3 regions of the Streptomyces sp. NPDC058576 genome follow, and region 2 is predicted to be linked to each of the others. Evidence: riboswitches for the same ligand, from Rfam matches in the RefSeq annotation. Region 2 holds a riboswitch; each other region holds the start of a gene.
The links. A riboswitch is a leader RNA that binds a small molecule or an ion and turns the genes downstream of it on or off. The one in region 2 is predicted to bind cobalamin.
Positions count from the first base shown of each region.

Region 1: it holds a riboswitch for cobalamin, as region 2 does, so the genes downstream of both, ACFWRV_RS07165 (FecCD family ABC transporter permease) here and ACFWRV_RS22000 (CoA-acylating methylmalonate-semialdehyde dehydrogenase) in region 2, are expected to answer to the same signal.
Region 3: it holds a riboswitch for cobalamin, as region 2 does, so the genes downstream of both, ACFWRV_RS29350 (ribonucleoside-diphosphate reductase subunit alpha) here and ACFWRV_RS22000 (CoA-acylating methylmalonate-semialdehyde dehydrogenase) in region 2, are expected to answer to the same signal.

Region 1 covers NZ_JBHXPF010000006.1:101,938-106,385, forward strand. Annotated here, with positions in the region: gene ACFWRV_RS07155 (ABC transporter substrate-binding protein) at 1-222, opposite strand, end outside; gene ACFWRV_RS07160 (ABC transporter ATP-binding protein) at 238-1,020, opposite strand; gene ACFWRV_RS07165 (FecCD family ABC transporter permease) at 1,020-2,129, opposite strand; cobalamin riboswitch at 2,231-2,359, opposite strand; gene ACFWRV_RS07170 (S1 RNA-binding domain-containing protein) at 2,459-4,027, shown strand; gene ACFWRV_RS07175 (aldo/keto reductase) at 4,055-4,448, opposite strand, start outside.
Region 2 covers NZ_JBHXPF010000032.1:6,540-10,987, reverse strand. Annotated here, with positions in the region: gene ACFWRV_RS22005 (acyl-CoA dehydrogenase family protein) at 1-375, opposite strand, end outside; gene ACFWRV_RS22000 (CoA-acylating methylmalonate-semialdehyde dehydrogenase) at 372-1,874, opposite strand; cobalamin riboswitch at 2,121-2,253, opposite strand; gene cobF (precorrin-6A synthase (deacetylating)) at 2,449-3,255, shown strand; gene ACFWRV_RS21990 (hypothetical protein) at 3,356-3,553, opposite strand; cobalamin riboswitch at 3,875-4,090, shown strand; gene metE (5-methyltetrahydropteroyltriglutamate--homocysteine S-methyltransferase) at 4,254-4,448, shown strand, end outside.
Region 3 covers NZ_JBHXPF010000056.1:24,365-28,812, reverse strand. Annotated here, with positions in the region: gene ACFWRV_RS29350 (ribonucleoside-diphosphate reductase subunit alpha) at 1-1,850, opposite strand, end outside; cobalamin riboswitch at 1,987-2,123, opposite strand; gene ACFWRV_RS29345 (GNAT family N-acetyltransferase) at 2,176-2,685, opposite strand; gene ACFWRV_RS29340 (hypothetical protein) at 2,685-3,362, opposite strand; gene ACFWRV_RS29335 (YbdD/YjiX family protein) at 3,493-3,696, opposite strand; gene ACFWRV_RS29330 (carbon starvation CstA family protein) at 3,693-4,448, opposite strand, start outside.

The DNA.
Region 1 (4,448 bases), on a different contig from region 2:
GAACATGATCTCGGTGATGCCGACGTCGTTGGTGACGACGCGCTGCGGGGCCTTGTCGTAGCGCTTCTTCTCACCGCAGTTCTCCACGGTCACCGGGTAGTGGCGGTCGGCCCGCGATGCGCTCTCCTTCCCGTCGGCTTCCGGTGTGACGTCCGCTCCGCAGCCGGTGAGGGCCAGGGCGGCGGCGAGGGCGAGGGCCGCGGGACGCAGGGGGTGGGACATGGTGGGCGAATCTCCTCAGAGGGTGGGGCGGGCAGGGGGAAGGTCGAAGAGCAGTTGGAGCGCTCCGGTCTCCGGGTGCGCGACGCGGTGCGCCCGTACGCCGAAGACATCGGCCAGCAACGCCGTGGTCAGGACGGAGTCCGGCGCCCCGGAGGCGACGATCCGGCCGCTGTCGATGACGTGGACGAGGTCGCAGTGCAGGGCCGCCAGGTTCAGGTCGTGCAGGGCGGTCAGCACGGTCAGGCCGCTGCCGCGGACCAGGGCCAGGATCTCCAGCTGGTGCGCGATGTCCAGGTGGTTGGTGGGCTCGTCGAGCACCAGGACCCGGGGCTGTTGGGCGAGGGCCCGGGCGATGAGGACGCGCTGCCGCTCGCCGCCGGAGAGGGTGAGGAAACCGCGTTCGGCGAGGTGTCCCGCGCCGACGCCCTCCAGTGCCGCCTCGCAGTGGCGGCGGTCCTCGTCGGTCGTCCGGGCGACCGGCCCCTGGTGCGGCAGACGCCCCATGGCGACGATCTCGGCGACGGTGAAGTCGAATTCGGCGACCGCGTCCTGCGGAAGTGCGGCCAGCCGTCGGGCGCCGTCCCGGGCGCTCAGGGCGTGGAGGTCCTCACCGCCGATCCTGACGGCGCCGGCCGACGGGCGCAGGGCCCGGTAGACGCAGCGCAACAGGGTGGACTTCCCGCTGCCGTTGGGGCCGACCAGGCCGACGAGCTGTCCGTCGGCGGCGCCCAGGGTGACCTCGTCCACCAGGCGTGCGCCGGCGATCTCGACGGTGAGCGCGTCGATGTCGATCCGCATCAGATGCCTCCGAAGGAGTACGCGCGCCGGCGCATGAGGAGGAGGAAGCAGGGAACGCCGATGACCGCGGTGAGGACGCCCACCGGCAGCTCGGCCGGCGCCAGCACCAGGCGGGAGAGGATGTCGACCCAGATCAGCAGGACGGCTCCCGCGAGGGGGGCGACGGCCAGGAGCCTGCGGTGGTCCGCGCCGACCAGCATCCGTGCGGCGTGCGGGACCATCAGTCCGACGAAGCCGATCGCTCCGCTGACCGCGACGACCGCGCCGGTGACGGCCGCGGAGACGAGGAAGAGCTCCTTGCGGAGTCTTCCGGGGTCGACCCCGAGCGCGGCGGCGGTCTCGTCCCCCATCGCGAGGGCGTTCAGGCGGCGCGCCGACCAGCCGAGGTGCGCGAGGCCGGCGAGTACCGCTCCGGCGGCGATCGGCACGGCGGCCCAGTTGGCCCCGCTCAGGCTGCCGAGCAGCCACATCATCGCGGAGCGGGCCGCTTCCCCGCGCTCGGCCGCGAACACCATGAAAGTGGTGACGGCCGAGAAGCCGTAGTACATCGCGGTGCCCGTCAGGACGAGCCGGAGCGGGGTCAGTCCGCGTTCGGTGCGGGCGACCGCGTACACGAGGAGCATGGCGAGGAGCGCGGAGAGGAACGCCGCCGTGGACAGGGCCCAGATGCCCAGCGCGCCCAAGGCCCCGAAGATGAGTACGGCGTTGGCGCCGACCGCCGCGCCCGAGGAGATGCCGAGCACGAACGGGTCGGCGAGCGCGTTGCGCACCATGGCCTGGACGGCGACGCCGATGGCCGACAGGCCGGCCCCGACGACGGCGGCGAGCACGGTCCGTGGCAGGCGCAGTTCCCAGATGATGGTGTAGGCGGGGACCTCGTCGGAGCGGATGGCTCCACCGGTCAGCCCCGCCCACAGGTAGCGCAGAACCTCCGCCCAGGAGAGCCCCGACGCCCCGAGTGCCGCGCCGCAGACGAGCGAGAGGGGAAGGGCGAGGCTCAGGCCGGTCACGAGGAGCGGCAGGGGTACGCGGCGGGGTGGCGCCGGTCCGGTGCCGACGCGCGCGGGGCGTGGCGGCTTGGCGGGTATGCGGTCGAGAGACGTGGCCACAGGCCGGTCGCTTTCGCCTCGGGCCGTGCGTCGCGCGAGGAGGAGCGGCCCCGGACGGCGGCCGTCCCGCGCAGCGCCCTTTTCGCAGTCCACGGCGAATGGTCAGGAGCCTTCTGTGCCGCGGGTGATCGGGCTCACGGAACCGGGGGCTCCGCCTACCGTTGCGGGTCAGCGCCGGATTTCGACCGGACTTCCCCCGTGGCGAATCCGCAGCTTAGCGCGTGGGTGCGTGGGGGTCTCAGGGAAGGGCGGGCGGCCGGGAGTCCCTCGGCGAGCCGGACCGCTCTCGCGGGGCATGTGAGTGTGCGTGCGTGCGGGAGGATGGGCGCGTGCCAAGGTATGTCTACCGAATTACCAAGTACGACCCCGTCCACCGTGACGATCACGGGCGCTACACCGGCCCGGAGGACACCGTCAGTGACCGGGGCACGGTCGAGGCCGCCTACCTCCGGGCCGTAGCGGCGTTCGCGGAGGACTCGGGTATCGACCGGCCGGTGGTACGCGAACCCCAGGTGCCGTCCCTCGCGCACTTCGGCGTCGGACCACCGGTGGACGGCTTCGGGCTGACCGGCCTGTTCCCGTCCGCCCGTGAGAGCGCGCGGACGAAGCCGGCGGGAGGCCTGCCGGAAGTTCTCCCGGGAGGTTCGACGAACGGGCTTCCGAAGGGCTTTCACGACGGGGCCGAGGTGTCGCTCGATGTCGGTCTGGAGCTGGTGCGCTCCATGTTGCGTGACAGCGGGGCGTGGTGCCGACTGGAGGTGGAGGACAGGTTCGCGGTCCATGTGGGCCGGGACCAGTACGTCTACGTCGGCAGTGACCGGCCGTGCGAGCGGGCGCTGGCGCTGACCCGCCGGCTCGGGCTGTTCCCGGAGCGCCTGAACTCCTCCCCGTACGCCGTGGAGAGCGACGGCGAGGACATCGTGCGCCCGGCCGACGACGCGTTCTGGAGCGGGCTGTCCCGGATGGTGTCGGTGTACAGCGCGGGCGTGCTGGAGGAGATGTACATCGAGGGCGCCTCGCGTTGGCACCGCCTCACCCGGGACGATGTCGAGGCGGTGCGGGCCCGGATCGCGCCCCGGGCCCGGCTCGCCGTGTGGCCCGATCTGTCGTCCGACGTCGGTGCCGTTCTGGGCGCCTTCCAGGGCGAGGGCATGGTGGAGTGCGTCTGGCAGGACGCGGCGGACGGTCCTGTCCACAGCGCTCTCGTCGACGAGGACGCCTTCTCCGAGCTCGCCGAGCGGATATCCGGTGCCACCGCCGCATCGCTCCTGCCCGTGACCGTCGATGAGCGCGTTCCGTTGTGCACCGCTGTCGTGCCCGATGCGGACGGGGTCCTGCGCGCCCGGTGGCGGACCGAGCCGACGCCGAGCGACCGGCACTGGGCCCTCCTGCGGACACTCCGCCCCGGGCAGATCGTGACCGGCACGGTGACCTTCATCGCCCCCTTCGGCGTCACCTTCGTGGACATCGGGGGCTTCGAGGCGATGATCAACATCCCCGAGCTGTCGTGGCGCCGCTTCGAGCATCCGTCCGACGTCGTCTCCGTCGGTGAGGAAGTCCGGGCCCAGATTCTCGGCGTCGAGCTCCTGCCGGAGCGCGTGTCGCTGTCCCTCAAGGCCCTGCGGGAGGATCCGATGCGGCTGTTGACGGGACTGGTCGGCCGGACGGTCGTCGGGCCGGTCACCAAGGTGGTGCCCTTCGGCGTCTTCGTACGCGTCGAGGAGGCGGATGACGGGTTCGAGGGGCTCGTGCACCTCTCCGAGCTGGCGGACGGACAGCTGAACGGCCCGGCCATCGCGCTGCGGGTCGGCGACACCCTGGCGGTGAAGGTCCTGGACGTCGACCCGACCCGGCGTCGGATCTCCCTCTCGCACCGGCAGGCCGTCGCGCCGGACTGATACGGCGGCCCGGCCCGGGGAGCTTCCTCAGTTGCCCACACCGAGGCCCGCCATGAACGCGGACGGGTAGCGGTCGCCGCGCGCCGAGCCCGGCGGAATCGCCTTCTCGATCTCGGCGAGGTCGTCCGCGGTGAGGTCCAGGTCGAGCGCGGGCAGTGCCTCGGTCAGCCGCTCGCGGGTGCGGGCGCCGACGAGCGGTACGATGTCCCGCCCCTGGGCGGCGACCCAGGCGATGACCAGCTGGGCGACGGTGCACCCCTTCGCCTCGGCGACCCGGCGCAGGGCCTCCACGAGGGCCAGGTTGTGTTCCACGTTCCCGCCGGAGAAACGGGGGACGAGGCCGCGGCTGTCGCCGGGGGCGGAGCGGCCCACGGACCAGTGGCCGGAGATCAGGCCACGGCCCAGCACTCCGTACGCGGTG
Region 2 (4,448 bases):
GTAACTGCCCAGCTGCTCCATGGTGCAGAGCGTGGGCAAGTAGCGGCCGCGCTGGTCCTCGCCGCCGTACCGGTCGATCATCCAGCCGACCATGTTGTGGATGGACAGATAGCCCGCGATGGACGGGCAGCCGGTGGCCAGGGCTTCGAAGACCAGGACGCCGTCGGAGCGGGACAGCTCGGAGCCGCCCAACTCCTCCCGTACGTACACGCCTCCGAGGCCGAGCCCGGCCGCCTTGCGCAGCACGTCGACCGGGAAGTGCTTGTCCTGGTCCCAGGCCACGGCGTGCGGGGCCAGGTGTTCCTGGGCGAAGTCCAGGGTCGTCTCGACGACCGCGAGCTGGTCGTCGGTGAGGAGCGTGGTCACGATGCTCATCCCATGGTCGGAATCGTGAAGCTCGCGCCGTCCCGGATTCCCGAGGCGGGCCAGCGCGAAGTGACGGTCTTCGTACGGGTGTAGAAGCGGATGGCGTCCGGACCGTGCTGGTTGAGGTCGCCGAACCCGGACCGCTTCCACCCGCCGAAGGTGTGGTACGCGACCGGCACCGGGATCGGCACATTGACGCCGACCATGCCGGTGTCGACGCGGCGCGTGAAGTCGCGGGCGGTGTCGCCGTCGCGGGTGAAGAGCGCGACGCCGTTGCCGTACGGGTGCTCCGAGGGCAGGCGCAGCGCCTCCTCGTAGTCCGCCGCACGGACCACGGACACCACCGGGCCGAAGATCTCCTCCTGGTAGATCCGCATGTCCGGCGTGACCCGGTCGAAGAGGGAAGCGCCCGCGAAGAAGCCGTCCTCGTGACCCTCCAGGGTGAAGTCCCGCCCGTCGACGACCAGTTCCGCGCCCTCCTCGACCCCGAGGTCGACGTAGCCGCGGACCCGGTCCACCGCGTCGCGGCCCACCAGCGGCCCGAAGTCGGCGTCCGGGTCGTCCGAGCGGCCGATCCGCAGCTCGGCGATCCGCTCGGTGAGCCTGGCGACCAGCGCGTCGGCGGTGGCCTCGCCCACCGGCACGGCGACCGAGATCGCCATGCACCGCTCGCCCGCCGAGCCGTAACCGGCGCCGATCAGCGCGTCCACCGCCTGGTCCAGGTCGGCGTCCGGCATCACGATCATGTGGTTCTTCGCCCCGCCGAAACACTGGGCCCGCTTGCCGTGGGCGGCGGCCGTGGCGTAGATGTGCGCGGCGATCGGCGTCGAGCCGACGAAGCCGAGCGCCTTTACGCGCGGGTCCTCCAGGAGGGTGTCCACGGCCTCCTTGCCGCCGTTGACGACGTTGAGGACGCCCGGCGGCAGGCCCGCCTCCAGGAACAGTTCCGCCAGCCGCAGCGGCACCGACGGGTCCCGCTCGGACGGCTTGAGGATGAAGGCGTTGCCGCAGGCCAGGGCGGGTGCGGCCTTCCACAGCGGGATCATCGCGGGGAAGTTGAACGGAGTGATGCCCGCGACGACCCCGAGCGGCCGGCGCAGCGAGTGGACGTCGATGCCGGCCCCCGCGTTGTCGCTGAACTCGCCCTTCAGCAGATGCGGGACACCGGCGGCGAACTCCACGACGTCCAGTCCGCGCGCGATGTCGCCGTGCGCGTCGGCCACGGTCTTGCCGTGCTCCGAGGAGAGCAGCCGGGCCAGCGAATCCTTCTCCTTCTCGACGAGCCGGAGGAAGCGCAGCAGCACCCGGGCGCGGCGCTGCGGGTTCCACTCGCCCCACTCGCGCTGGGCCTCGACGGCGTCGGCGATCGCCGCCTCCGTCTCGGCGCGGTCGGCCAGCGGAACCCGGGCCTGCACCCGGCCGGTGTTGGGATCGAAGACGTCGCCGTAGCCGCCCGAGGTGCCGGACGTGTGCTTGCCGCCGATGAAATGAGTGAGTTCGCGGACCATGGAAGCCTGCTCTCGTCGTGGAGATCGTCAGGTGAGATCCGGGGATGGCGCACGGGCCCGCCAGGCCGCGGCGCACCGGTCGGATGCGCGCGGAAACGGAGGGCTCGTCGTCGGGGACGCGAAGGGCTCAGGCCGTCAGGGGGCGGGGAGAACCGCTCGCCGGGACGTGCCTGCGGGGCCGTGATGACGGACCGGTGCCATGCGTGTCTGCTCCATCCTCGTGGAAACACGGAACATCCCGCGGCCGGTATCCTGACTCCCGGATCAGCGCCCGCCCTCGTGCCTTCCCAACGGCTGCCTCACCGTCAGTGGCGTGTCCTGCGAGGACGGACTCCCCGGTCACAGTGGCGGGACCGCGCCGGAATCACACCGGCTTCCCTGACACCACGGGCCTTCGAGGCGCCCGGCTCCATGCCGGTCACCTCTCTGCTCACGAACATATAGTTGGACGTCCTAGTAAGTCCACCCCGCCCGGGGCCTGTCTGACCGTTCCCGCCTGCCTCGCGACGCCATGCGCGCACTCTCGCCGCACCGGCCCCTGGCATGATCGGCCGACATGGCAGACATGGCTGAAATGAGCGACGCGCCCCGCCACATCCTCGTCATCGGCATGGGCGCCGGCGACCCCGACCATCTGACCCTGGCCGCGGTGAAGGCCATGCGCCGGGCCGACGTCTTCTTCGTGCTCGGCAAGGGCAAGGAGAAGGAGTCCCTGACCCGGCTGCGGCGCGACATCCTCGACGAGCACCTCACCGGCCCGTACCGCGTGGTGGAGGCCGACGACCCGTGGCGCGACCGGACCCAGCAGGACGGCGGGCGCTACACCTCGGCGGTGCACGACTGGCGGCACCGCCGCGCCGACATCTGCGAGCGCCTGATCATCGAGGAGCTCGCACCGGGGCAGTGCGGAGCCTTCCTGGTGTGGGGCGATCCGGCCCTCTACGACAGCACGCTGGCGATCCTCGACGACATCCGAGGGCGCGGCACGGTGGAATTCGGCCATGCGGTGGTCCCCGGCATCAGCAGCGTCTCCGCCCTCGCCGCCCGGCACCGCGTCACCCTGAACCAGGTCGGCCGGCCCATCCACATCACCCCCGGCAGGCGGCTGGCCCAGGGCTTCCCCGAGGACGACGGCGACATCGTCGTGATGCTCGACGGCCACGAGAGCTTCACCCATCTGACAGGCAGGGGCCTGTGGATCCACTGGGGCGCGTACATCGGAACCCCCGACGAGATCCTGGTCTCCGGCCCGCTCGACGAGGTGGCCGACGACATCAGCCGCCTGCGCGCCGAGGCCCGCGAACGGCACGGCTGGATCATGGACACCTATCTGCTGCGCCGGACGCCGGACGAGGCGGACGGCGTCGGCGGCACGGACTGACGGCGGCTGATCGCTGACGGTTGCCGGGGCCGCCGAGGGGCCCGCGTCGAGGCGCGGGCGGCGGGCGGCCTCCGCACCTCGTCGTCGGACCGGCGGGGTGTCAGCGCCGGGTCTCGTGCGCCCGGATCACGCCGAGCCCGTGCCCCAGGCTCGGGCACTCGGCGGTCAGGTCGTCGCCCCTCACCAGGTAGTCGTGCACCCGGCCGTCCGTGGGCCGTTCGATCGCGCGATACAGCGTGCCGTTCACGGTGATCGTCCAGTCGTCGCCGTCCTGGGCCCACCCGACTGTCTTCTTCATAGGGCGTTGTCCCTTTCCTCGGTCGGCTTCGCCGCGGGTCGGCGGCCGTGTAGTGCGAAGAAGAACGGCTTGTGACGCTCCGTGGTTCCGCGTTCTCTACGCCAATCGGTTACATCTGGGTCACTGCCTCCGCACAGTCGAGCCGAACGACCTGACCGAAGGTCAGGGAGCGGATGGCGAAAAGTCGAACGATGGGGGAACCCGTGTCGCCCCCGCTCCGTGGCCCGGCCCGGTCTTCAGCGCGATCGGGAAGAAGCGGGCGCGTGTCTCACATCACCGTCCGAAGTGTGAACAACGGTGTGCGCCCGGCGGTCGTCCCCTAGGCTGGCCGCTGCAACTGGTTCGCCCTGTCCGCCAGACAGGGTGTCGCAAGAGGGAACCCGGTGGGAATCCGGGACTGCCCCGCAGCGGTGAGTGGGAACGACCGCCGTCATACGCACTGGGCCCGGCCGGGTCTGGGAAGCGACGGCCTTTAGGTGTCTGCCCCGGCAGACGTGCCCGCGAGTCCGAAGACCTGCCCGTTGCCCGCACGCGACCGTTCGCGTGCGGAGATCTCGGTGACCTCGTGGGCGGGTCGGCGTAACCATCAGGTGGACGGACACGGTTCGACGTGTCCGGTGTCCGCCCGATGCGTCATCCCTTCGCGTCCGCGTCCCGTCCCGGGATCTGCACCGCAGACACGCTCGCGAAGGAGAGTCACGTGACAGCGAAGCCCGCAGCCGCGGCAGCACGGGCCACCGTGTACGGCTACCCCCGCCAGGGTCAGAACCGTGAACTGAAGAAGGCCATCGAGGGCTACTGGAAGGGCCGCGTCAGCGCCGACGCCCTCCGGCAGACCGCCGCGGAACTGCGCCGGGGAACCTGGCAGCAGCTCGCCGAGGCCGGCGTCCACGAA
Region 3 (4,448 bases), on a different contig from region 2:
GCCAGCAGCAGCGAGTTGCGCATGCCGGTCTTCGCGACCCGGGCGCGCAGGGCGTCCCAGCGCTCCGGCCAGTTCAGCTCGGTGTCGTAGTGGTCGGGGTGCAGCACACCGCGCGCGGCGCGCGTCTCGGACCAGGCCGGCAGCGGGCCCGAGCGCTCCGCGAGGTCGCAGGACGCCTCGTACGCGGCCAGCATGATCCGCTCGGAGATCTTCGTGGAGAGCGCGCGGGCCTGCGGCGAGTCGAAGGGCAGGCGCAGCTGGAAGAAGACGTCCTGGAGGCCCATGGCGCCGAGGCCCACCGGGCGCCAGCGGGAGTTGGAGTTCCCGGCCTGCTCGGTCGGGTAGAAGTTGATGTCGACGACCCGGTCGAGGAAGGTCACGGCCGTGCGGACGGTGGCGTCCAGCCGGTCCCAGTCGATCGAGCCGTTCGCCACGAAGGCGCCCAGGTTGACCGAGCCCAGGTTGCAGACGGCCGTCTCGCCGTCGTCGGTGACCTCCAGGATCTCCGTGCACAGGTTCGAGGAGTGGACGACCCGGCCCGGCTCCGCCGTCTGGTTCGCGGTCCGGTTGGAGGCGTCCTTGAACGTCATCCAGCCCTGGCCGGTCTGCGCGAGGGTCCGCATCATCCGGCCGTACAGCTCACGCGCCGGAATCGTCCTGCGGGCCAGGCCCTTGGCCTCGGCCGCCCGGTAGGCCGCGTCGAACGCGTCGCCCCAGAGGTCGACCAGCTCGGGCACGTCGGCGGGCGAGAACAGCGACCACTCGGTGTCCGCGTCGACCCGGCGCATGAACTCGTCCGGGATCCAGTGCGCCAGGTTCAGGTTGTGCGTACGCCGCTGGTCCTCGCCCGTGTTGTCGCGGAGCTCCAGGAACTCCTCGATGTCCGCGTGCCAGGTCTCCAGGTAGACCGCGGCGGCGCCCTTGCGCCGGCCGCCCTGGTTCACCGCCGCCACCGAGGCGTCCAGCGTCTTCAGGAACGGCACGATGCCGTTGGAGTGCCCGTTGGTGCCCCGGATCAGCGAACCCCGGGCGCGGATGCGGGAGTACGACAGACCGATGCCGCCCGCGTGCTTGGAGAGCCGCGCCACCTGGTGGTAGCGGTCGTAGATCGAGTCCAGCTCGTCCTTGGGCGAGTCCAGCAGATAGCAGGAGGACATCTGCGGGTGCCGGGTGCCGGAGTTGAAGAGCGTGGGGGAGGAGGGGAGGTAGTCCAGCTTGCTCATCAGCCCGTAGAGCGCGGCGACCTCGTCGAGCGCCCGGACCGACTCGTCCTCGGCGAGGCCCGCGGCCACGCGCAGCATGAAGTGCTGCGGGGTCTCGATGACCTGGCGGGTGATCGGGTGGCGCAGCAGGTAGCGGCTGTGCAGCGTACGGAGACCGAAGTAGCCGAAGCGGTCGTCGGCGCCCTCGGCCAGCGTCCGCTCCACCAGCTCGTCCAGCGCCTTCGCGTGCAGCTCCACGAACGCGGCGGTGCGGTCGGCGATCAGGCCCTCGCGGTGGCCCACGGCGACCGAGGCGGAGAAGTGCGTCGCGCCCTGACCGGCTGCCTCGTCCGCGATCGTGCGGGTCAGCAGCCGGGCGGCCAGCCGGGAGTACGCCGGGTCCTCGGAGATCAGCCCCGCGGAGGCCTCGGTGGCCAGCGAGCGCAGTTCGGCCTCGTCGGAACGGGCGTTGCGCCCGCGCAGCGCGGCGGCGGCGACCCGTCCGGGGTCTGTGTCGGGAAGATCGACGGTGAGGTCCGTCAGGGTCCGCAGCAAGGCGGTCCCGGGTCCGTCGTTCGTGCCTTCGCCGGACGTGGTGGAGGCAGCGGATTCGGTGGCTGAAACCGGATCGGCGGGCGCGATGGTCACTGGGCTTTCCCTCGCTCGGCAGGGGGCCGGCGGAAGGCGGGGAAGCCGGGCAGCGCGAAACCCCGGGCAGGGCAGCACAGCTGACGGCGTCCACCGGCCTATCCGCGAGGCCCGGACGTCTGGCGTCCGGTTCGGTCGAGCCGGACGCGCTGTCGACAGGTCTTCGGACTTGCGGGTGCGCAAAAGCGCACTGATCACACCGTTGCGGGACAGTTCCGGATTCGCACCGGATTCCCCTGCGACGACAGCGAGGTCGAGCATACATGTGGGGGCCGCCAGATGCTGCGGCCCCCACATGTTGTGTCGCGTCGATTTCCTACGCCCCTCAGGACGCCGCCCTCAGCTCCAGCCGGAAGGTCATGAGGCGTAGGCCCGGCACCGGCTCCCAGTCCCGTTCGGGGGTTCGCAGAAAGCCGAGCCGACGGTAGATCCTATGGGCTGAGAGCATGGCCGGCTGCGTCGACAGGACCAGAGCCCGGACGCCATCGGCGGACTGGGCCCGCTGGACGCACGCCCGCACGAGCGCCTCTCCCACGCCCCGTCCGCGCCCCGCGCGGGCCACGGCCAGCATCCGGAATTCGGCCTCGTCCGGACCGGCGATGTCCCGCCACGGAGTGCCGGGAGGGGCATACGTCACACCCCCGAGCACCACCCCGTCCGCGTCGAGCGCGACCAGCACCTCCGCCTCGGCCGCCCGCTGCTCCACCGCCCGCAGCTTGAGCAGATACGGATCCTGCGGGCCGTCCAGCAGATCGTCGCCGAGATACGCCTCGGCGACGATCCCGCCGAGCACGGCGTACTCGGCGGGTTCCGCCACCCTGATCGTCAGATCCATCAGCCGCTCGCTCCCACCTCGTTGTTCGGTGCGCCGTCGCCCACCGGGGGCAGATCGCCGCGTTCGACCGGCTGCCGCCCGGCGACCTCTCCGGCCGGCGGCAGCACCTGGTCCAGCTCGTAGTCGTCGGCGCGGTGAGCGGCCCGCGCCGCCGACCGCAGCGTCGCCCGGTCCACCTCTTCGCGCGGCCCGCTCAGCGTGACCACGAGTCCGCCCTGTTCCCGGGCGTACGCGTGGCCCGACTCCGTGGCCCGGTACCACTGTTCGCCGTCCCGCTCGCACGTCACCAGGGGCTCCTGACCGCCCGCGGGCGCGGAGCCGTCCGTACAGTCGGCCTCGCCGTGCGGGAGACGTTCCACCGACAGCTGGATCCGGCCGCCGTTCGGCTCGGTGTACACGCTGCCGAACCCGTCGTCGCCGAGCACCCCGACCGACTGGCGCGCCAGGGCGTAGCCCGGGGCCTCGGTCACCCACACATGCTCCGTGACGGTCTGCACGGCCGCCGCCCGCGCCTCCAGCTCCGCCCGGTCGGGCGCCGGGGCGTCCGAGCCGCTGCGGCCCGCCGCCTTCGCGTCGGGCGCCGGTTCGGTGCCGCAGCCCGTCGCCGCCAGGGCCAGTGCCAGCGTCAGGGCCAGGAGGGCGGGCCGGAGTCGGGGCGATCGGGAGGGCGGCGTCATGGGCACATCCTTTCGTACGCCGAGTGCTCCGCGCACCGGGAAACCGAACGGCGGCCAGCCCGCACGAGGACGCGGGAAGGGGCCGCCGCGCCCGGGAAGGGGTGCGGCGGCCCCGATCGGCCGACGGTGCTCAGCAGCAGCGGAAGCCCTCGCGGGGGTCCGCCTCGCGGGCGTCCGTACGGCTGCGTTCGAAGGCGCGGCGGGTCATCACCGGTGCGTCCGGATCGTGCGCCCTCGCGTGCGCCAGATAGCGGTCGTACGTGGACTCGCCGGTCAGCTCACGGACGTACCAGCGGATCCGTCCCGCCACCCGCCGTACGTCCGCGACCGTCATGTCCGGCTCCCCGTCTTGGCCGCCTCCTTGCGGATGCCGCCCTCGGGGCCGACGCCCGCCGCGAGGAGTTCGGCCTTCTCCTCCTTGGTCGCGATGAGCGAGGCCGGCGCGACGAGCTTGGACTCCACGTACGGCGTCTCGTGGAGCTTGACGCTCTCCGGGTCGCGGATGGCCTTGTAGCAGACCCGCCCGGCGTCCACGAGCACCACGATGATGAGGAGTGCGAAGAGCGCGCTCAGCACCCCGTCGACGGTGGAGTTGGTGACGACGGTCCGCATCTCCTCCATGTTCTTCGCGGGGGCCAGCACCTCTCCCGCGTCGATGCCCGCCTGGTACTTGTCGCGCTGGGCGAAGAAGCCGACCTTCACGTCCTCGGAGAAGATCTTCTGCCAGCTCGCGGTGAGCGTGACCGCCACGTCCCAGGCGAGCGGCACCGCGGTGACCCACGCCCACTTCAGACGCCCGGACTTGACGAGCAGGGTGGTGCAGACGGCCAGCGCGACGGCGGCCAGCAGCTGGTTGGCGATGCCGAAGAGCGGGAAGAGCTGGTTGATGCCGCCCAGCGGGTCGTGCACGCCGACCCAGAGGAAGTAGCCCCAGCCGCCGACCACGACGGCGCTGGCGAACCAGACGCCCGGCTTCCAGCTGACCTCGCGGAACGGCTTGTAGGCGTTGCCCAGCATGTCCTGGAGCATGAAGCGGCCGACCCGGGTGCCGGCGTCCACGGTGGTGAGGATGAAGAGCGCCTCGAA